Regions from separate parts of the Sphingomonas sp. CD22 genome, predicted to be linked through region 1. Evidence: riboswitches for the same ligand, from Rfam matches in the RefSeq annotation. Region 1 holds a riboswitch; each other region holds the start of a gene.

Region 1 (7,225 bases):
ACGGAAAGCCGGTCGAAACGGAGCGCTTTGATGCGCCTGCTTTTGCTAAGTCGCAGACCGTAAGAGGCGACTCGGAAGGATTGCATGCCGTTAAAAACCGTGGATCAGCGCCGTTCGTCGCAATTCGTATCGAGTTTAAGAGCGGTACTGTGCCCAAGGCCGAGTAGGGCATCTCTGTAATGGCAGCTCAGTTCTGACAAACCCCACACAGCTACTACATCCCAACCCGGCGACCGATCGCTTCGCTGTCTGTAGCTGCCGCGCCTGTCAGATGAACGAATGACGGAAGTTGAGGTGTGCTCCAGCGAGGCTGAATGGCCGGTATTGGGTCCGCCCAGTCAGCGTATAAGTCGTTTCCATCCCAGCCAGATACCGCTTATCGACGTCAACACACCGGCGATGGAGAACAGCCAGATCAGACCATCCCAGGCCGGGCGATGCAGCGTCAGTGTGTTCAGATCCCATTTATGGAGGAGATCGAATACCCAGCGGTACGTCCGCTGCCGCTCATCGACCGTCCGAAGAACCTCTCCAGTAGCGGGATCGATATAGAGCCAAGTCTGTGCCGGATCGGCGAACCGCAGCTGCAAAACCGGCAGATGCGGGCGCGTTCCGACCGCATACCAATATGCATCGGGCGCCGTCAGGCGATCGACCGAGAGTAGCGGCGCAGCACTCTCCAGTTGGCGTGCGGCCCTCACGATCGCCACCTCTGTAGCTTGGGATGGCGCGAGTGTGACCGCATTCAACACTACTCGCCGCCCGTCGTGATAGGACAGCAGGACGAGGGGGGTTCCCGCATGGTCAGTCAACTGCGCTATCACCGCACCCTCGCCTGCTATGCGGAGCCGGTCGAGTGCTAGGTCCGGCATCGGATCAGATGCCTGATAGATCCGCATAGCCGCCTCGTCTGGCTTCGTCCCGCGAAACAGATGGCCGGGATCGACCGACAGCCATCCGCTGAAGATCCAGGCGATCAAGAATAGACCACCCACCAGCCCCGCGACATGATGCCAGAGCATCCAGCCGTTGTAGGGCGTCATTCGCCCACCTTTGAAGCGCCGTGCGCCGATGCGGGTCCGCAGTATGCCAATCCACATCCCCGCGACCGCCGCGGCGATGCAGGGACCAGACACCCACAGCACGACCTGACGCCAGGCCGTTTGATCCTGTCGTAGAACCGTCGGATAGAGCCAGTGCGGCACCGAGCCGAGCCAGTTCCAGAACCGCTCGCGACGGGTGGTCACTTGAACGACGGCGCCAGTATTCGAAGACACATAAGCCTCCGTGCCGGACGCGTCGGCAAGCGCAACCTTCCAAAGGGGACGGTGCCGATCGAAGCCGCCAGCAACCGTCCACTGATCCCGGGTCAGCCGTTCTACGTGCTGGGTCGGTGCGTTGCCAAAGCGGCCAGCGACCCGACCGGCATAAATAGCATCGACTGGTCGCAGGACGGTACCGCGACTGGCGGCAAGAGTGGTGTGCGTTCCATCCCACCCGGTCACGCGCCAAACAGGCGTGCCGTCGCGCATCTCGAGCAACAGTTCCTGCGGTAGCCGTCCGCCGTCTAGCGGGGGCGGCACGTTCACTGCTGCCCAGTCGATCGCCTCGCTCCCAGACAGCTTCTGCGCTGGCGAGAGGGAGGGATAGGGCACGTAGAGCATCACCAGCCCGGACAGAAACCACATGGCGAAGAACAGGCAACTGGCGATGCCGATCCAGCGATGAACGAGGTACAGCCAGCGCCGGGCAGTTTTACCAAGGGCCGGCCGCCTGAGGGCGTTAAAAGCTCGCACGAAGCGAGACGTCGACCGAGCGGGGACGGCCAAGGACCCACTGCTGGTTATTGTACGTGCTGAGCGCATAGTCCCGGTCGAACAGGTTATAGCCGTGGATATCGACCGCGAGGCGTGGTGTCACCGCAAAGGAAAGCGTGGCATCGACCGTGGTGTAGCTGGGGACGCGGAAGCTATTGGCGTTGTCCGAATAACGACGTCCGACGTAGCGCAGCCCGGCGCGCGCCTGGAGCGAGCGCGTTGCGTTCCAACGCAGCCAGAGATTGGCAAGCGTCTCGGGGACGTCTGGCGGGGTATTGCCGTCGAAGCTCGAGCCGCCAGAGACGAAGTCGTCGAACGTCGCGTTGAGCACGCTGCCGTTTGCATCGATCTCGACGCCGTAAGGCAGATCGAGCGATACCGCGGCCTCGATACCCTTGGCCGATCGCTGGCCTACCTGCTCGACCGGGCTCGTCGGGGTCAGCTGCGCCAGCAGGCGCTTCTTGACGATGCGATAGGCGGCGAGGGTGGCGGTGCCGCGACCGTCGAGGAACACCGCCTTGGCGCCGACCTCGACCTGGTCGCCCACCGCGTTGCTGAACTGCACCTGCCCGGTCGAATAGGTCGTCAGCGTCCCCAGCGGGTCCACGCCGGTGGCATATTGCGCATAGAGCGACACCGTCGGGATCGGCTGATAAACGCTCCCCACCCGCCAGGTCAGATTGTGCAGCCGCTTGTCGAGCGCGAAGGTCTCGGTACTGACGCCGCCCGGATAGTCGATCGACCAGCGGCGGATCGTGTCACGCTCGTAGCGCACGCCACCGACGATCGAGACGTGCGTGCCGAGCTTCAGCCGGTCCTCGGCAAAGACCGCATATTCGGTCGTGCGCGTGCGATAGCGCGGTGCGATGCCCTGTGTGTCGATGATCAGACCGGGATCGAACGCGAAGGGATCGACCTCCGAGACCTGCGGGTCAGACCCGAAATTGTGCGAATAGGTCAGTTTGATGAGGTTGACGTCGAAGCCCATCACAAGGTCGTTGCTGACGCCATCGGCGATGCCCGTTTTGAGCGTCACGCTGCCCTGATCGCCCCACTGCGTCTGGTCGTGGACGATGCCGGTCATGTCGGTGCGCAGGATAAGACCGGGTGTGCCGGTGTTGCCGCTGCCGTTGGAACAGACGCCGTCCGCGGCGATCCAGCAATAGGTTTCGAGATTGAGCCAGGAGCGTTTGGAAGTGAGGCGATAGGCCTGGTTGCTGACGGTGACCATGTCGTTCGGCGTCCAGTCGACCTGCAGGCTGGTGCGGTTGTCGCGGTAGCGGATGAAGCCGTCGCGCGTGTTGTAGTTGCGTTCCCGGATGCGGTCGTCGAGCCGTCCGCCGATCAGCGGCGAACCGAAATAGCGCATCGGCTTCTGGTCGCCATAATCGTCGCGCGCGGTGACGACGAGCGTGTCGGTCGGTGCCCAGCGCAGCGTCCCGGAGACGGCATGGCTGCGCGACTGGCCACGATCGACATAGCCGTCGGACCGGCGATAGCTGCCATCGATGCGATAGGAGATGCGCTCGGTGATCGGCCCGCCTGCGCCCGCCGCGACATGGAAGCTGTCCTGCGAACCATAGCCGATCTCGCTCTCCACGTGCGTCCGCTGCGTATCGGGTTTGCGCATCAGGACATTGACCGCGCCGCCCAGCGCGCCTTGGCCGTAAAGCACCGAGGCCGGACCGCTCAGGATGTCGATCCGCTCGACCATCCACGGATCGGTCGGAAAGGTGATCGTGCCGGCAGCCGGGAACAGCCTGATGCCGTCGATGAGTTGGAGCACGGATCCCTGACCGCTGAAGCCCCGCGCGGCGAGCGCGGTGCCACCGTTGCCGGGGTTGCCGGCGTTGCTGATGCCCGGCGCACGGCTTGTCGCGTCGATCACCGATAGGTCTCCACGTGCGCGGATCGTGGTGCCATCGATGACCGAGATCGTCGCGGGCGTCTCGAGCGGCGTGAGGCCCAGGCGGCTGCCGGTCGCGTTCGGCGTGGTGAGCGTGTCGCGCGCCTGCTGGCCGACGACCAGAATGTCCTCATTGTCGGAGGCAGGCAAAGACTGCGCATTGAGCGGTGCTGCGACAACAGGTGACAGCAAAGCGCCCGCAAACGCGAGGCGAGAAGACAGGAACGGCATTACGGTAATCCCCGGGGCGTCGAGCGAACCCGGCAGGGACCTCCCGCGAACGGCCGACATCCGCGCCAGCCGGACGCCATCGCGACCGGCACGCATGCCTGTGCGGTCCCCACCGCACACGTCGTCGCTCGACGGAGTACCGTGCCGCGGCCACCCCCTGGGCCAGGCAAGAGCGACCAGACGCCGGCAGGTCTCCTGGCTCACGGGTCATCACACGATGCACGGCCTTCCCAGGCCTTTATGACGTAACGTCCGGCCCAGTGGCTGCCCCTCCCTGTGAAGGAAAAAGCGATATGCATCGCGCTCGCCGCTTACAGTTGCAGGGACAGCCTCGGCTTCAGGTGGCGAACCACCCTCACCGCGTTCCCTATTAAGCCCCTCTCGGGGCACCGACGCGATCACGCCGACCGTCTCCAGCGGAGCAGGTCAGCGGGGACGGTGTATCCTGACGAAGACGATCCGGCAATTGGTCGACGCGACGATCGCAAAAGTCCAAACGGAGTGTCGGTGCCCATTAACGAATGTCGGAAGTTGGGAAGCGAAAGATGCGTCGAGAACGACCGGAATTGGGTCGTCAAAGCCAACCATTCAGCCGTGCAATTCGTCCTGCCTCGATCCTATTCGACGCGCCGAGCTTCGCGGCACCCTCCGAAAGGTAGTTGCGCACCGTTCCCGGCGAGAGGGAAAGCCGGATCGCGATCTCCTTGTTCGACAGCCCTTCGTCGGCGAGCCGCAGGGTGTCGCGCTCGCGCTGGGTCAGCGGATCGGCGCCACTGTCCCAGGCTGCTGCGGCAAGGTCGGGCGGCACTACAATGCCGCCGCGCGCCACCTCCCGGATCGCGTCGGCGAGCTGCTCGACCGGACTGTCCTTGAGAAGGTAGCCGCGCACCCCCGCCGCGCGGGCGCGCGCCAAGTAGCCGGGTCGTGCGAACGTAGTCACAATAACGGTTCGCGTCGTTACCCCCGCCTCGAACAGCAGCCGGGCCGCGTCGATGCCGGTCATCTCCGGCATCTCGATGTCGGTGAGCAGGATGTCGGGCGACAGCGCCCGCACGCATTCCACCGCTGCGACGCCGTTGGCTGCTCGACCCACCACCGTCATGTCGGGTTCGAGGTCCAGCAGCGCTGCGATCGCGCCCAGCACCAGCGCCTGATCCTCGGCGACGACGATCCTGATCTTCCCGGCGTGGCTCACGCCGGCACCGTCGCGATCAGCCGCGTCCCGGGCGCGTCCGCCACGATGCTGAGCGAGCCGCCGGCCGCGGTCAGGCGCTGGCGCATGCCGGCGAGCCCAAGCCCTTCGCGGAAGCTGCGGCCGATCCCGTCGTCGGTGACGACGAGGCGGGCAAGCCGCCCATCCAGCGCCAGTTCGATCGCGCAGGCACTGGCCTCGGCATGGCGGATCACGTTGGTCACCGCCTCGCGCAGCGTCATTGCCAGCACCGCGCCGGCATCGCCGGGGATTGCGGCTTCGCCCCCCGTCAGGTGCGCATCAATGCCTGCTGCCCCCAACGCCTCGCGCGAGGCGGCGATTTCGTAGATCAGCGAGCTGCCGTTCTGCCCGGCCAGCGCGGCGCGGACCTCAGCCAGGCCTGCGCGCGCAACCTCGGCGACGGCGCGCATCTCGGCTTGCGCCCGAACCGGATCACGCGCCGCTAGCTTCGCGGCCAGATCGGCCTTGAGCGCCGCCAGCGTCAGCGTGCGGCCGACGACATCGTGCAGATCGCGGGTGATCCGCTCGCGCTCGGCGGTGCCGGCGAGGCGCCGCACCTCCTCCTGGCTGGCCAGCAGCGCTCGCGTTCGCGCGTAAAAGGCGGTGCGGGAGATCGTCGCGCCGCCGGTAGCGACCACGATCATCACCCCGGTCAGCCACCAGAACGGCGGCTGGTGCCAGGCCATGCCGGTGGCAATCGTGACGCCCGCGACCAGCGCGATGGCGATTATCGCTCGGCGTGGCGGCGATACCCGGCCGGCCTCGGAGGCGGCGTAGATCGGGAATACCGTCCAGCCGCCGCCGACCGGCGCGAGCACCACACCGATGAGTAGCATGACGGCAGCGGCCACGAGCAGACGGTTGCCCGACAGCCGGTGGCTGATGAAGTAGGTCGGCAGGAAGACCGCAAAGCCCGCCACCGAAGCGGCCAGCTGCCAGGCCGTCGGCCACGCCCACAACCACGGCACCGCGTAGAAGACGAGGTAGATCAGCCACGGCCACGGCCCGTCCCACCAGCGCTCCGCCTTGGTCTGCATTGCGCCTTGGTCGCGCGTTGTCGTGTGCGTCGTCAAGCCGGGCTCCGTCGCCAGCCGGTCCAGGCCCAAATCGCCGCGACGACCGTCATCCCGGCCACGATTGCGCCATGCAACCAGACGCTGCCGATGACCGGCATGCCTACTACGCCCAGCGCGAGCTGGCCGAGGTGGTAGGAGGGCACCGCCTCGCCGACAGCCTGCATCCAGCCGGGCAGCATCGTCGAGGGAATCCACAGCCCGCCCAGTACCGCCGAGCCGAGAAACAGCGCATTGGCGGCGGCGACGGCGCCCTTGCCGCTCATCCTCATGCCGAGGCCGAAGCCGATCAACGCGAACGGCACGGTGGAGGCGAGATGCAGTGCGACGAGCAAGATCCACTGCGTCGACGACAGCGCAGCGCCCGCGATGATCGCCAGCAGATAGATCAGCGACAGGGCCGCGCCCGTCGCTGCGATGGCGGCGGTCAGCTTCGCTGCGAGATAGGCGCCGGCCGGTAGGGGTGAGATGCGCTTCAGCTCGATCAATCCCTGTTCGCGCTCCATCGCAACGCCCGCGCCGAAGCCGAACAGCGCGGGCCCGATCGCCGCGAACACGCCATAGCCGGCCAATGTCGCCACGGCCTGCGTCGGCGAGACGTGCTTGGAAATCGCGAGGGTGAACAGGCCGTAGAAAGCGGCGGGGGTCAGGACGGTCGGCACCAGGAACTGCGGCAGCCGCCACGACCGCTTCAATTCAGCCGCGCACTCGCGGCGCCAGATGCCGGCAGGCAAGGCGAGGTGGGTCATGCGGCGATCCTTTCGTCACGGGAGAGCAAACTGGCGATTGCGTCCTCCAGCGCGGCATCATGCACGCGTAGGTCGGAGAGGCTCGCGTCTGCGTCGAGCAACCGGCGCACGGTCGCGGCGGCGTCTGTCGTGACGAGCCTCAGTTCGGCCCCGTCGCTTGTCGCCTGCCGTACGCCGGGGAGTGCCGCCGCACGCGTCGTCGTAATGGCGCTGCGGCACCGGACCACGGCGCCGCC
Region 2 (7,225 bases), on a different contig from region 1:
CGCCGCGCGACGCCGCCAGGCGTGCGTTACGCGGCTGATGGTCGAGCAGGATGACCGGCGCGGCCGGCGGCCGGTGCGCCAAGGCGGCGTCGAGATCGGGGCCGGCCTCGCCATGCGACGGCGCGGACGCGTCGGTCACCCCGGCGAGCACGAGCCCGTCGCCACCGCGGGTCAGCACGCGATGCGCATTGGGCAGCATGCGAAAGCCGAGCCCGGACAGGTGCCGCATCCAGCCGGCATAATCGAAGAAATATTCGTGGTTGCCGGGAATCGCATAGACGCCGTCGGGCGCGCGCAACCCGGCGAGCGGGGCGACGTCGGCGCGGCGCATGTCCACCGATCCGTCGATGAAGTCGCCGGTGACGACGATCAGGTCGGCGCCCGCTTCATTGGTCCGGTCGACGACCGCCCGCGTCCAGCGCTGCGGGAACAGCCGGCTGATATGCAGGTCGGTGAGCTGCACCAGCCGATAGCCGTCGAACGACGGCGGCAGGTCGCGCACCGCGACGGTGACGTCGCGCACCGGCGGCACCCGGATCGCGCCGGCGACGCCGATCGCGGCGAGCAGCGCCGCGACGCCGGCGCTACCGTAGCGCGCCGCGTCGGGTGCCCCCGCCACCTCGCGCCGGACCAGCATCGTGGCGAGCGTGCCGAGATCGAGCACGATCTGGAGCAGCGCGAGCAGCACGAGCGCGCCGAAAGCCCAGTTGAACAGGATGACGATGCCGCGCGGGAATTCCGGGGCGAACACCGAGCCCGACGAAAGGCGGCTCCAGAAATGATATTGCGAGGCGGCAAGCAACGTCGCCGCGACGCCCCCCTTCGCCCAGAGCGGCAGGGACAGCGGCAACAGCCAACGGACGATGACGTACAGGGACGGCGTCGCAAAGATCAGGTGGAAGATCGTCATTCTCCTTGGCGCGCCACGCGGCCGCGTCGCCGTCCCGTCACGCCGCCCGTCGATCAGCTCGGGTGCGCGGCGCTCTCGACGGCGGCCTCGCTCGTGTCGGTCGGCGTCACCGCGACCGAACCGACGTCTGCCTCGGCCTGTTCGGCGAGTTTCATCTGCTCATAGGCGATTTCGAGATCCGCGACACCCGAACCGGTCGGCTGGATCGGCAGATCGCCGAAGCCTTCGGCGGGGCTAGCGTGGTCGGCGGGATTGGTGGTCTCGGTCATCATTCTCTCCTTGTCAGCGGCGTCAACGCATCGTCGCGGGGACCGGACGCATGACGCCTTCCGTCAAGACAAAAATCACCTCGATCAGGAACTTAGATCAGGATGGCGCATTAGGGGCCGGTTCGGGAGAAAGCATCGCCACCTTTGGCCTGCCGGCGTCCGGGCACTGCCGGGAGCGGTCATGACCCATGTGCTGATCATCGAGGATTCCTATCTGTTCGGGCAGTTCGTCTCCGACGCCGCGCTGCTCGCGGGGGCCGACAGCACCGAGATCGCCGAGACGCAGGCGGCGGCGGAAGCGGCGGCGCAGCGCTGCACGCCGGGGATGATCATCGCCGACGTCAAGCTCGCGCACGGTTCGGGGGTGAGCGCGGTCGAGCGGATCGCCGAGGGCCGCCACATCCCGATCCTCTACGTCACCGGCTATCCCGAGCGCTGCGGCGAATGTCCGCCGGGATCAACGGTGATCGAAAAACCGGTGTCGCACGACACGCTGCAACGTTCGATCAGCCGCCTGATCGACGATCAGGCCGCGCTTCTCGCCGCGCACTGACGCGGTCGAGGTGGAGCCGCCACCACGGATGCGGCGACGGCTCCGACAGTCCTGGAGAACTGCACACGAAGGATCGGGAGAACCCTTCCTGCTGCGCACGGGCTCTAATGGTTAACGGCCGCAAGTCGACCGGAAACGGGCTATGTACGATACCGTACAGAGTGCCGGTCGCCCGCGCTCGCCTGCGCGATTGGCAAAGCCGGCGGTAGCGGCTAAGTCGATCGGCGGTGCCGGTTCCCGGTGCCATGATCGCGTCGGTGCCCTTCGCAAGGGGGCGTAAATGGGAATGCGGTGCGGGGCCTCGGCTCCAATGCCGCGGCTGTCCCTGCAACTGTAAGCGGCGAGTGACGGACACATGCCTTCCCCTTCGGGAAGGCGGCCACTGGCAAGGGTTCGCCCGATCCGGGAAGGCCGTGCCCCGAACCATGACCCGCGAGCCAGGAAACCTGCCGGCGATAAGGTCGCTCTTGCTTTGGCCCAGGGGATGGCCGGGGCACGGTGTTCCGTCTGAGCGACGAAGACCCATGCGGTTGGCCCGCATCGGTGCGTGGCGCGGGCGACATGCGAAGCGCCCGTCCGTCGCTCGCGCATCGGCGATATGTGGCCCCACCGTGCTTTCGTCGTCGCGGCGCTCGCGAAGGAACATCCGTGGCCGATCCCCTGCCCCATGCCGCCTCCCGGCTTACCAAGGTGCCCGTCACCATCGTCACCGGCTTCCTCGGCGCCGGCAAGACGACGCTGATCAGCCATCTGATCCGCAACGCCAATGGCCGCCGGCTCGCGGTGGTGGTCAACGAATTCGGCACTTTGGGCGTCGACGGCGACATCCTGAAGGGCTGCGCGATTCCCGACTGCCCGGCGGAGAATGTCGTCGAACTCGCCAACGGCTGCATCTGCTGCACCGTCGCCGACGATTTCATCCCGACGGTGGAGACGCTGCTCGCGCTCGATCCGCGCCCCGACCATATCCTGATCGAAACCTCCGGGCTTGCGCTGCCCAAGCCGCTGCTGAAGGCGTTCGACTGGCCGGCGATCCGCTCGCGCATCACCGTCGACGGCGTCATCGCGCTGGCGGATGCCGAGGCGGTCGCCGCCGGCCGTTTCGCCACCGATGTCGCCTCGCTCGACGCGCAGCGCGCCGCCGATCCGGGGATCGATCACGAGACGCCCCTGGCCGAGGTGTTCGAGGACCAGCTCGCCTGTGCCGACATGGTGCTGCTGACCAAGGCCGATCTCGCCGGGCCGGAGGGCGTCGCCGCCGCCCGCGCGGTGATCGCCGCCGAGGCGCCGCGGCCGGTGCCGGTGGTCGAGCTGGTCGACGGCGTGATCGATCCCGCGGTGATCCTCGGCCTCGACGCCGCCGCCGAGGACGACATCGCCGCCCGCCCGTCGCATCACGATGGCGAGGACGAGCATGAGCACGACGATTTCGACAGCCTCGTCCACGAGACCGGCGAGATCGACGACCCCGCGGTTTTGGTCGCAGCGATCGAACGGCTCGCGCGCGAGTCCGACGTGCTGCGCGTCAAGGGCTATGCGGCGGTGCGCGGCAAGCCGATGCGGCTGCTCGTCCAGGCGGTCGGCGCGCGGGTGCGGACGCAATACGACCGGCCGTGGCGGCCGGACGAGGCGCGCGCCACCCGGCTGGTCGTCATCGCCGAGCACGACCGCATCGATCCCGCGACGATCGGACCCGTGCTGAACGGCTGAGCACCCACGATGCACGTCGTCTTCCGCGAGAGCCACGGGCTGGAGGAGACCGCGACGCCGCGCGATCTCGGCCAGCGGCCGGCGGATCTCGTCGTCCTGTCCTTCTCCGACAGCGACCTCGGCGCGTTCGCCGCCGGCTGGCATGCCGCGCGCGGCGGCGTGCCGCTGCCGTCGCTGCGGCTCGCCAACCTCGCCGATCTCGCGCATCCCTTGTCGGTCGACACCTATGTCGAGCGCACGCTGGCGGGTGCGAAGGGGATATTGATCCGGCTGATCGGCGGCCGCTCCTATTGGTCCTACGGCCTGCAACAGGTCGAGGCGCTGGCGCGGACGCAGGGCATCGCGCTGGCGGTGCTCGCCGCCGACGGGCGCGAGGACGCCGCGCTGGCCGCCGCCTCGACCGTGCCGGGCTCGACGCTCGGCCGGCTCGCAGCCTTGTGCGACACCGGCGGCGCGGTCGCGGCACAGGCGGCCCTCGCGCAGCTCGCGCTCGCCGCGGGGCTGGCGGCGGGACCGGTGCGCGGGGTGCGCGCGGTTCCGCCGGTCGGCGGCTGGACCCCGGCGGACGGCGTCACCTGCCCCGCGGCGCTCGCGATGCGGCCGGCGGCGCGGCCGCGGGTGCTGCTCACCTTCTACCGCTCCTATCTGCTCGCCGCCGATCTCGATCCGGTCGCGGCGCTCGCCGGGGCGCTGACGGCGCGCGGCTTCGACGTCGTTCCGCTGTTCGCGCCGTCGCTCAAGGATGCGCACGCGCGCGGCTGGATCGCGCGCTGGGTCAGGGCGCTGGCCCCCGTCGCGATCCTCAACGCCACCGCCTTCTCGGCGCGCGACGATGCCGAATCGCCGCTCGACGGCGCCGACGTGCCGGTCTTCCAGGTCGCGCTCGCCACCTCGACGCAGGCCGCCTGGGCGGAGAGCGCGCGCGGCCTGTCGCCCGCCGATCTCGCGATGCACGTCGTCCTGCCCGAGGTCGACGGCCGCATCTTCGCCGGGATCGCCAGTTGCAAGCAGGATGGGGTGCGCGATCCCGATCTCGATTACGCCCGCCGCGCGCATCGCGCCGACCCCGCCCGCATCGCGGCGATCGCCGATCGCGTCGCCGCCTGGGTCTCGCTCGGCCGGACCGCACCGGCGGCGCGGCGGCTGGCGCTGATCCTCTCCACCTATCCCGGCAAGAGCCATCAGATGGCGCATGCGGTCGGGCTCGACGCGCTCGCCTCGGCGGAGGCGATGCTCGCCGACCTCGCCACGGCCGGGCACGCGGTCGCGGCCGGCGCGCCGCTGGCCGAGGCGTTGACCGCGGAGCGGCTATGCTGGCCGGTCGCCGCCTATCGCGCCGCGCTCGCTGCACTGCCGCCGAGCCTGCGCGACGACCTCGCCGCCGCCTGGGGCGAACCCGAGCATGATCCCGCGGTTGCCGATGGCGCCTTCCGCTTCGCCGCGACGCTGCGCGGCGGGACGCTGGTCGCGCTCCAGCCCGAACGCGGCACGCCCGCGACCCGCGCCGACGACTATCACGACCTGTCGCGCGTCCCCCGCCACGGCTATGTCGCTTTCTATCTCTGGCTGCGCGCCCGTGGCTGCGATGCGGCAATCCAGATCGGCGCGCACGGCACGCTCGAATGGCTGCCGGGCAAGGCGGTGGCGCTCTCCGACGCCTGCTGGCCGGAGGCGCTGACCGGGCCGTTGCCGATCCTCTATCCGTTCATCGTCAACGATCCCGGCGAGGCGGCGCAGGCCAAGCGGCGCACCGCCGCGGTGACGCTCGGCCATTTGCCGCCGCCGATGATCGCGGCGGACGGCGGCGCGGGGCTGGGCCGGCTGGAAACGCTGCTCGACGAATTCTCCAACGCTGACGGGCTCGACCCGGCGCGGCGCGACCGGTTGCAGCGCGATATCGCCGACGAGGCGCAGGCGATCGGCCTTGCCGCCGAACTCGATCTCGCCGGTGCGACCACCGCCGCCGAGGCGATCACCCGCATCGACGCCTTCGTCTGCGACGTGAAGGACAGCCGCTTCGGCGACGGCCTGCACGTCTTCGGCCGCGGCGCGTGCGGCGTGGCGGAGCGCGACGGGCTGCTCGCCGCGCTCGCCGGCCGCCGCGTCGCCGCCGGCCCGGCGGGGTCGCCGCACCGCGGCCGTACCGACGTGCTGCCGACCGGGCGCAATCTGTTCGCGGTCGATCCGCGTGCGGTGCCGTCGCGCTCGGCGCATCTGCAGGGCCAGCGGCTCGCCGACGAACTGATCCGCCGCCACCTGCAGGATCACGGCGACTATCCGCGCGGATTGGTGGTCGACCTTTGGGGATCGGCGACGATGCGCACCGCCGGCGAGGAATTCGCGATGGCGCTGCACCTGCTCGGCGTCGCGCCGGTCTGGGACCTGGGCTCCGACCGCGTCACCGGGGTCGACATCCTGCCGCTGGCGATGCTCGACCGGCCGCGGATCGATGTGACGTTGCGCATTTCCGGCCTGTTCCGCGACACGTTCGCGCCGCTATGCATGCTGTTCGGTCAGGCGGTGCGGGCATTGGCGGCGCGTGACGAGCCCGCCGACTGGAACCCCTTCGTCGGCCGTGCCGCCGCGCCGCGCGTCTATGGCCCCGCGCCGGGCCGATACGGGCTCGGCATCGGCGACGCCGCGGACACCTATACCGACGCGGCGCGTGCCGTGGCGGGCGAGGCGTGGCTGGCGGCATCGTCCTTCGCCTTCGACGGGGCCGAAGACCATGCCGATGCCGCCGGCCTGCGCGCGCGCGTCGCCGCCGCGGACGCCTTCGTCCATCTGCAGGACCTGCCCGAAAGCGACCTGCTGCTCGCCGCCGATTATGCCGCGCACGAAGGCGGGTTCGCCGCCGCGCAGGCGGTCGCGGGCGGCCGGGCGGCGCTCTATCATCTCGACGCGCGCGATCCCGCGCGGCTGCGCGCGCGCACCCTGCGCGAGGAGATCGCGCGCGTCGTCCGCGGCCGGGCGACGCAGCCGGCGTGGATCGACGGCATGATGCGCCACGGCTTCCGCGGCGCTGCCGAGATCGCCGCGACGCTCGACCATCTCGGCGCCTTCGCGCATCTCGCGCGCGTCGTGACGCCCGAGCTGATCGACCTCTATTACGATGCGACGCTCGGCCGCGACGAGGTGCGCGCCTTCCTCGCCGCCGCCAATCCCGCCGCGCTCGCCGCGATGGAAGCGCGCTTCGCCGCGCTGCACCGCTCCGGCCTGTGGCCGACGCGGCGCAACGCCATTCTGGCGGTGCTGGCATGAGCGTCGTGCGCGGCTGGTGCCCGACCGCGTGGCGGCCGATGGCGGCGGGCGACGGGCTGATCCTGCGCGTCCGTCCGCGGCTCGCCCGGCTGACGCCGGCCCAGGCACGGACGATCGCGTCGGTGGCACGCACGCACGGCAACGGCCTGATCGACCTGACCAACCGCGCCGCGCTCCAGCTGCGCGGAATGCGCGAGGCGGACTGGCCGGTCGCGCTCGCCGCGCTGGTCGCCGCCGGACTGGTCGATCCCGATCCGGTGCGCGAGGCGCGCGCGCTGCTGGTCGCGCCCGACTGGCGGGAGGGCGACGACACGCATCGCATCGCCTGCGCGCTGCTCGATCGCCTCGACGCGCTGCCGCCGCTGCCCGGCAAGATCGGCATCGCGATCGATGCGGGGCGCGCGCCGGTGCTGACCGGCAGCCCCGCCGACTTCCGGATCGAACGCGGCGCGACCGGGCTGATCCTGCGCGCCGACGGCCGCGCCGGCGGGTACGCGCTGGCACGGGGCGAGGAAGCGACCG
Region 3 (7,225 bases), on a different contig from region 1:
GCTCGCGCGCAACCTCGCGGTCTACGGGCTCGGCGGGCTGCTCGCCCCCTTCGCGGGGATCAAGCTGATCGACCTCGCCGTGGGCGGCCTGGGACTGGCGTAACACGCAACATCTGCCCCTCCCGCGGGCGGGAGGGGCGAAAGGACCGACGATGACTTCCGATTTCACTTCCGCGCTACGTCCCGCGCTCGTGCTGACGATCCTGTTCGCAGCCTTGCTCGGGATCGGCTATCCCCTTGCGATGACCGGTATCGGACAGACGCTTTTCCCCGTTCAGGCCAATGGCAGCCTCGTCACCGCGGGTGGCAGGGTGATCGGCTCGACCGTGGTCGGGCAGGCGTTCGTCAGCGACCGCTATTTCCAGACGCGGCCCTCGGCCGCCGGCAAGGGCTATGACGGGCTCGCCTCGTCGGGCTCCAACCTCGGCCCCGCCAGCAAGGCGCTGGTCGCGCGCGTTGCGCCCGACGTGGCGAAGCGCCGCGGCGAGGGCGCGACCGGGCCGCTGCCCGCCGATCTGGTCACCGCGAGCGGTTCGGGGCTCGACCCCGATCTGTCGCCCGCCGCGGCGCTGGTGCAGGCGGCGCGGGTCGCGCGCGTTCGCGGCCTGCCGGTCGGGACGGTGCGCGCACTCGTCCAGCGGCAGGTGGAGGATTCGCCCTTCGGCGATCCGCACGTCAACGTGCTCGCGCTCAACCGGGCGCTCGACGCGGGCCGGTGAACGACGCCGCCGCCCGCCCCGATCCCGACGCCCTGCTGCGCCATGCCGCGCAGGAGGGGCGCGGGCGGCTGAAGATCTTCCTCGGCGCCGCGCCCGGCGTCGGCAAGACCTACGAGATGCTGTCCGAGGGCGCGGCGCAGGCGCGCGAGGGCGTCGACGTCGTCATCGGCGTGGTCGAGACGCACGGGCGCAGCGAGACCGAGGCGCTGACCCGCGGCTATACGATCGTGCCGCGGCGGACGGTGGTGCACGAGGGTCATGGCCTCGCCGAGATGGACCTCGACGCGATCCTGGCGCGGGCGCCGCGGCTGGTGCTAGTCGACGAACTCGCGCACAGCAACGCGCCGGGCAGCCGCCACGCCAAACGCTATCAGGACGTCGAAGAGCTGCTCGCGGCGGGGATCGACGTCTATTCCACGGTCAATATCCAGCACGTCGAGAGCCTCAACGACGTCGTCGCCGGCTTCACCCGCGTCCGGGTGCGCGAGACGGTGCCCGACCGCATCCTCGAACTGGCGGAGATCGAGGTCGTCGATATCCCGCCCGACGAGTTGATCGAGCGACTGAAGGCGGGCAAGGTCTATCTGCCGCAGGAGGCGACGCGGGCGCTCGCGCATTTCTTCTCCAAAACCAATCTGTCGGCGTTGCGCGAGCTGGCGCTGCGCCGCGCCGCGCAGGCGGTCGATGCACAGATGCTCGACCATGTCCGCGCGCTTGGCGTCGGCGGCACCTGGGCGGGCGGCGAGCGCGTCGTCGTCGCGGTCAGCGAGGCGGCGGGGGTGGAATCGCTGGTCCGCGCCGCCAAGCGGCTCGCCGATGCGCTGCATGCGCCGTGGACCGCGGTGTTCATCGAGACGCCGCGCACGCAGGGGTTCGGCGCGGCGGAGCACCGTCAGGTCGCCAGGGCGATGAACCTGGCGACGCAGCTCGGCGGGGCGGCGGCGGCGGTGCCGGCGCAGACCGTACTCGCCGGGCTCAAGGCCTATGTCGGCGAGGCGCGCGCGACCCAGCTCATCGTCGGCAAATCGTCGCGATCGCGCTGGTTCGAGCTGCGCCACGGCTCGATCGTCGACCGGCTGGTTCGCGAGGCGCCCGATATCGCGATCCACGTGCTGCCGATGGCCGCCGGGGCGCGCGGTCCGCGCCGGGCGCCGCCCGACCGATGGGGCAGCCGCAGCGGCTATGCCTGGACCGGGGCGATGGTCGCGGCGGTGACCGGGATCGCCAGCGCGCTGTTCCACATCCTCGACCTCGGCAACGTCGCCTTGCTCTACCTGCTGCCGGTGATGATGGCGGCGAGCCTGTTCGGGCTGTGGACCGGGCTGTTCGCCGGGCTCGCGTCGAGCATCGCCTATAATTTCTTCTTCCTGCCGCCGACCGGCACGCTGACGATCAGCAATCCCGAAAACGTCGTGTCGGTGCTGGTGCTGCTCGGCATCGCGATCGCGACCAGCCACCTGACGGCGCGGGTGCGGGCGCAGGCGGACATCGCCGCGGCGAGCGCGCGGACCAATGCGGCGCTCGCCGGCTTCCTGCGCCAGCTCACCCGGCTGAACGATCCCGTCGCGGTGGCGCAGGCGATCTGCGAGGAGGTCGGGCAATTGTTCGGGCTGCGTACGGTGATGCTGGTTGCCGAGGGGGCGGGGCTGGCGGTGCAGGCGGCGAACGGCAGCGACTATCGGCTGGAGACGATGGAGATGGCGGCGGCGCAATGGGCCTATGACGGCGGCGCGCCGGCGGGGCGCGGCTCGGCGACGCTCGCCGCGTCGCAATGGTTCTTCCAGCCGCTGGTGACCGGCGAGCGGACGCTCGGCGTGCTCGGCCTCGCCAACGAGGCGGGCGGCGATCCGCTGCGCCCCGACCAGATCCCGCTGTTCATGAACCTGATCGAACAGGCGACGCTGGCGCTCGAACGACTGCGGCTGGAGATCGAGACGCGCGACCTCGGCGCGATGCGCGAGCGCGAGCGGCTGCGCACCGCGCTGCTGTCGTCGGTCAGCCACGATCTGCGCACGCCGCTGACCGCGGTGATCGCCGCGGCCGCCGAGCTGCATCATGGCGCCACGCCGGAATTGATCGCGACGATCGAGGGCGAGGCGGCGCGGCTGCATCGCTTCGTTGCCAATCTGCTCGACATGGCGCGGGTCGAGGCGGGGGCGCTGACGCTGCGCATGGAGGCGGTCGACCTCGCCGATGCAGTCGCCGGCGCGGCGCATGACGCCCGCCGCGCGCTGGAGGGGCATACGGTGCAGCTCGACGTGCCGCCCGACCTGCCGCTGGTCCGCGCCGACCAGCAATTGCTCCACCATTGCCTGCTCAACCTGCTCGACAATGCCGGCCGCTATGCCGATCCCGGCACGCCGATCCGCGTCGAGGCGCGCCATCGCTACGGCGTCATCCTGCTGTCGGTCGAGGACGAGGGGCCGGGCCTGCCGCCGGGGCGCGAGGCGGAGGTGTTCGACACCTTCCGCCGCTTCGCCGGTTCGGATCGCGCGATTGGCGGCACCGGGCTGGGGCTGGCGATCGTCAAGGCGTTCGCCGCGGCGATGGGCATCGGCGTCGAGGCGGCGAACCGGCAGGACCGGGCGGGCGCGCGCTTCGGCCTGTCCTTTCCGGCGGCGTTGATCGTGCGCGACATGGCGGAGGAACGCGACTGATGGCGGCCAAGATATTGGTGGTGGACGACGAACAGCCGATCCGCCGGCTGTTGCGCAACACGCTGGAACGCGCCGGCTATGCGGTGGTCGAAGCGATCAACGGCCGCGAGGCGCTCGCGGCGGTCGCCGCCGAGACGCCCGACGCGGTGCTGCTCGACCTCGGCCTGCCCGATCGCGACGGGCTGGAACTGGTGCCGCTGATCCGCCGGGCGGGCGATGCGGTGATCCTCGTCGTCTCGGCGCGCGACGCGACCGACCAGAAAGTGGCGGCGCTCGATCTCGGCGCGGAGGATTACGTCACCAAGCCGTTCGACGGCGAGGAATTGCTCGCGCGGCTGCGTGCGGCGCTGCGCCACCGCGGCATCGACGCGGCGGCGGCGAGCGTGATCCGCCGCGACGGGCTGGAGATCGACCTCGACCAGCGGATCGTCCGGCGGGGCGGCGAGGCGTTCCACCTGACGCGCAAGGAGCATGACGTGCTCGCGGTGCTCGCGCGCCATCCCGGGCGGGTGGTGACGCACCAGCGCATCCTGGCGGCGGCCTGGGGCGGCGACGACGATCCGCGGGTCGAATATCTGCGCATCGTCGTGCGCAACCTGCGCCTGAAGCTGGAGGAGCCGAGCGCGACGGGAAGCGTGATCGCCAACGAATTGGGCGTGGGATATCGGCTGCTGGTGGGGTGAGGGCGTTTCGGTACATTCCTCCCCGTGCCGGGGAGGAATTGGGGGCGGCCGTCAGGACTCCCGTCCCGGAAACGGCTGCAACGGCAGCACCATGCCGGCGGCGACGAAATAGACCTCGCGCATCGCCGCCGCGACCTGCTGGTTGAGCCGGCCGGCGGCGTCGCGGAAGGCGCGGCCGAGCGGATGGTCGGGGACGATGCCGAGGCCGACCTCATTGCTGACGACGAACAGCGGCAGCGGCGTCGCGGCGAGCGCCGCGAGCAGGGCGTCCGATCGCGCCGCGACATCGTGGTCGCCGAGCATCACGTTGGTCAGCCAGAGCGTCAGACAGTCGATCAGGATCGCGCCCGTCCCGATCCCGCCGATCGCCTCGGGCAGCGCGAGCGGGCATTCGACGGTCGTCCAGCGCGCGTCGCGGTCGGCGCGGTGGCGGGCGATGCGGTCGGTCATCTCGCCGTCCCATGCCTCGGCCGTGGCGAGATAATGGAGCGGGCCGGCGCAGCGCTCGGCGGCGGCCTGCGCCAGCCGGCTCTTGCCCGAGCGGGCACCGCCCAGGAACAGCGTCTTGGCTGCGATCATCTTGCCTTCGTCTCCGCGGGGTTCTAGGGGCGCCGATGCGACAGGTTCCCAGAGATGGGATGAAAAGGGAACCCGGAAGCGAGCCTGAGGCTCGCCAGCCGGGGCTGCCCCCGCAACTGTGACCGGCGAGCCCTGCTCCTCCGCGCGCCACTGGATCATCCCGATCCGGGAAGGCCGGGCAGGGCGACGACCCGCGAGCCAGGAGACCTGCCCGTCGCGGTTGTCCTTCGTGCGGACGGGGTGTGCCGGCGCGATCGAGGGTTTCCTCGCGAGACGACGATGTTGGGGGCGTTGCGCGGCGGACCAAAGGTTCCGGCGAATCCGCGGTGCGTGCTCCCGTTGTTGCAACGAGGGGGAAACCATCGTGACGAAATACGCCTGTCTCATCCTGCTGCCGTGCATCGCGGCCGCGACACCTGCCTTCGCCCAGAATGCGCAATCGACCAGTGGCCTGGAGCAGGTCGCCGACGCCGGCAGCGACATCCTCGTCACCGCCAATCGCGAGGCGCGGCCCGCGTCCACCGTCGGCCAGGCGGTGACCGTCCTCGACACCGCGACGATCACCCAGCGGCAGGCGGTCGTCGTCGCCGACCTGCTGCGCCAAACGCCCGGCGTCAGCGTGACGCGCAACGGCGGCGTCGGCACCGCGACCTCGGTCAACATCCGCGGCGCGGAGAGCGACCAGACCGTCGCGCTGATCGACGGGATCAAGCTCAACGATCCCTCGTCGCCGGGCGGCGGCTTCGACTTCGGCGGGCTGCTGATCGGCAATATCGCGCGGATCGAGGTGCTGCGCGGCGCGCAATCGGTGCTGTGGGGCAGTCAGGCGATCGGCGGCGTCGTCAACCTCATCACCCGCCAGCCGACCGAACAGGTCGCGGTCAACGCGCGCGTCGAGGGCGGCTGGCACGAGACCGGGCAGGGCTTCGCCAACGTCTCGGGCAAGATGGGGCCGGTGTCGGCGAGCCTGGGCGGCGGCTATTACACCACCGAGGGCATCTCCGCCTATGCGCCCGGCACGGAGCGCGACGGCTATCGCAACTATGCCGCCAACGGCAGCCTCGGCATCGCGCTGGCGCCGACCGTGTCGGTCGACCTGCGCGGTTTCTATTCGAACGGGCGTGCCGAGTTCGACGGCGGCTTTCCGTTGCAGGACACGCGCGATTACGGCGAGACCGAGCAATGGACCGGCTATGCCGGCCTGAACGCGGCGCTGTTCGGCGGCAAATTGCGCAACCGCTTCGGCTATGCGCATACTGACACCGACCGGCACAATTACGATCCCGACGGCACGCCGACCGAGACGTTCGCCGGCAAGGGGCGCAACGACCGGATCGAATATCAGGGTGTCGCCGATCTCAGTTCCGCGGTGTTCGCCACCTTCGGCGCGGAACGCGAGGTGTCGCGCTTCACCACGGCGAGCTACGGCGGGCCGGTGACGCAGGGACGGGCGCGGATCTTCAGCGTCTATGGCCAGCTCGCGGTGACGCCAATCGCCGGGCTGACCGCGACCGGCGGCGTGCGCCACGACGATCACAATCGCTTCGGCGGCGCGACGACCTGGTCGGGCAGCGGCGTCTATACGCCCAACGACGGCGCGACCGCGATCCGCGCGAGCTATTCGGAAGGGTTCAAGGCGCCGTCCTTGTACCAGTTGCAGAGCGAATATGGGAATGGCGCGCTGCGCCCCGAACGCTCGCGCGGCTGGGATGCGGGCGTGACGCAGAAGGCGCTCGACGGCGCGCTCGAGGCGAGCGCGACCTATTTCCGCCGCACCTCGTTCGACCTCATCAATTTCGTGTCCTGCGACACGGCCGTGGGGATTTGCGCCGACCGGCCGTTCGGCACCTATGACAATGTCGCGCGGGCGCGGGCGCAGGGCGTGGAATTCGCGCTGACGCTGCGCCCGGTCGAGGCGTTGACGGTCAGCGCCGCCTACACCTATCTGGATGCCAAGAACCGTTCGACCGGCACCGCCAATGCCGGCCGCGACCTGGCGCGGCGGCCGGACAACAGCGTGTCGGTCAACGCCGACTATCGCTGGCCGTTCGGGCTGACCACCGGCGCGACCGTCACCGCGGTGGGGGACAGTTTCAACAATGCGTCCAACACGCAGCGGCTCGACGGCTATGTCGTCACCGACGTGCGCGCGTCCTTCCCGATCGTCGACCATGTCGAGGTCTATGGCCGGATCGAGAATGCGTTCGACGCGCGCTATCAGACGATCCTGCAATATGGCCAGCCGGGGCGCGGGGCCTTCGGCGGCGTTCGCCTGACCTATTGATGATCGTCCCGCGCCCGACCGCCCCGCATCCCTGGGCCACCTTCTGCGCCCATGGCGGGCGGGTGGCGGAGGCGCGCGCGGCGTTCGGCGGCGCGGACTGGATCGACCTGTCGACCGGGATTGCACCGTGGACCTGGCCGGTCGAGACGCTCGTGGGGCTCGATCGCCTGCCAGAACCGACGGAAATCGCGGCGCTGGAGGCGGCGGCGGCGCGGGCGTTCGGCGTCGCCGACCCGGCGCAGGTCGTCGCGGTGCCGGGGACCGATCTGGCGATGCGGCTGCTCGCGCCGCTGATCGGCGCCC

The links. A riboswitch is a leader RNA that binds a small molecule or an ion and turns the genes downstream of it on or off. The one in region 1 is predicted to bind cobalamin.
Region 2: another riboswitch for cobalamin. It lies ahead of cobW (cobalamin biosynthesis protein CobW); the one in region 1 lies ahead of SFC76_RS19390 (TonB-dependent receptor).
Region 3: another riboswitch for cobalamin. It lies ahead of SFC76_RS17435 (TonB-dependent receptor plug domain-containing protein); the one in region 1 lies ahead of SFC76_RS19390 (TonB-dependent receptor).

Annotation. Positions count from the first base shown of each region.
Region 1 is NZ_JAYDYX010000017.1:11,279-18,503, forward strand. It holds gene SFC76_RS19380 (hypothetical protein) at 1-167, shown strand, start outside; gene SFC76_RS19385 (PepSY domain-containing protein) at 339-1,796, opposite strand; gene SFC76_RS19390 (TonB-dependent receptor) at 1,783-3,873, opposite strand; cobalamin riboswitch at 4,122-4,363, opposite strand; gene SFC76_RS19395 (response regulator transcription factor) at 4,529-5,149, opposite strand; gene SFC76_RS19400 (sensor histidine kinase) at 5,146-6,240, opposite strand; gene SFC76_RS19405 (ABC transporter permease) at 6,237-6,989, opposite strand; gene SFC76_RS19410 (ABC transporter ATP-binding protein) at 6,986-7,225, opposite strand, start outside.
Region 2 is NZ_JAYDYX010000006.1:192,188-199,412, forward strand. It holds gene SFC76_RS13400 (metallophosphoesterase) at 1-910, opposite strand, end outside; gene SFC76_RS13405 (hypothetical protein) at 964-1,179, opposite strand; gene SFC76_RS13410 (response regulator) at 1,361-1,732, shown strand; cobalamin riboswitch at 1,971-2,201, shown strand; gene cobW (cobalamin biosynthesis protein CobW) at 2,381-3,442, shown strand; gene cobN (cobaltochelatase subunit CobN) at 3,452-6,703, shown strand; gene SFC76_RS13425 (cobalamin biosynthesis protein CobG) at 6,700-7,225, shown strand, end outside.
Region 3 is NZ_JAYDYX010000010.1:101,738-108,962, reverse strand. It holds gene kdpB (potassium-transporting ATPase subunit KdpB) at 1-103, shown strand, start outside; gene kdpC (potassium-transporting ATPase subunit KdpC) at 153-719, shown strand; gene SFC76_RS17450 (sensor histidine kinase KdpD) at 716-3,376, shown strand; gene SFC76_RS17445 (response regulator transcription factor) at 3,376-4,059, shown strand; gene cobU (bifunctional adenosylcobinamide kinase/adenosylcobinamide-phosphate guanylyltransferase) at 4,111-4,635, opposite strand; cobalamin riboswitch at 4,664-4,868, shown strand; gene SFC76_RS17435 (TonB-dependent receptor plug domain-containing protein) at 5,003-6,922, shown strand; gene SFC76_RS17430 (aminotransferase class I/II-fold pyridoxal phosphate-dependent enzyme) at 6,922-7,225, shown strand, end outside.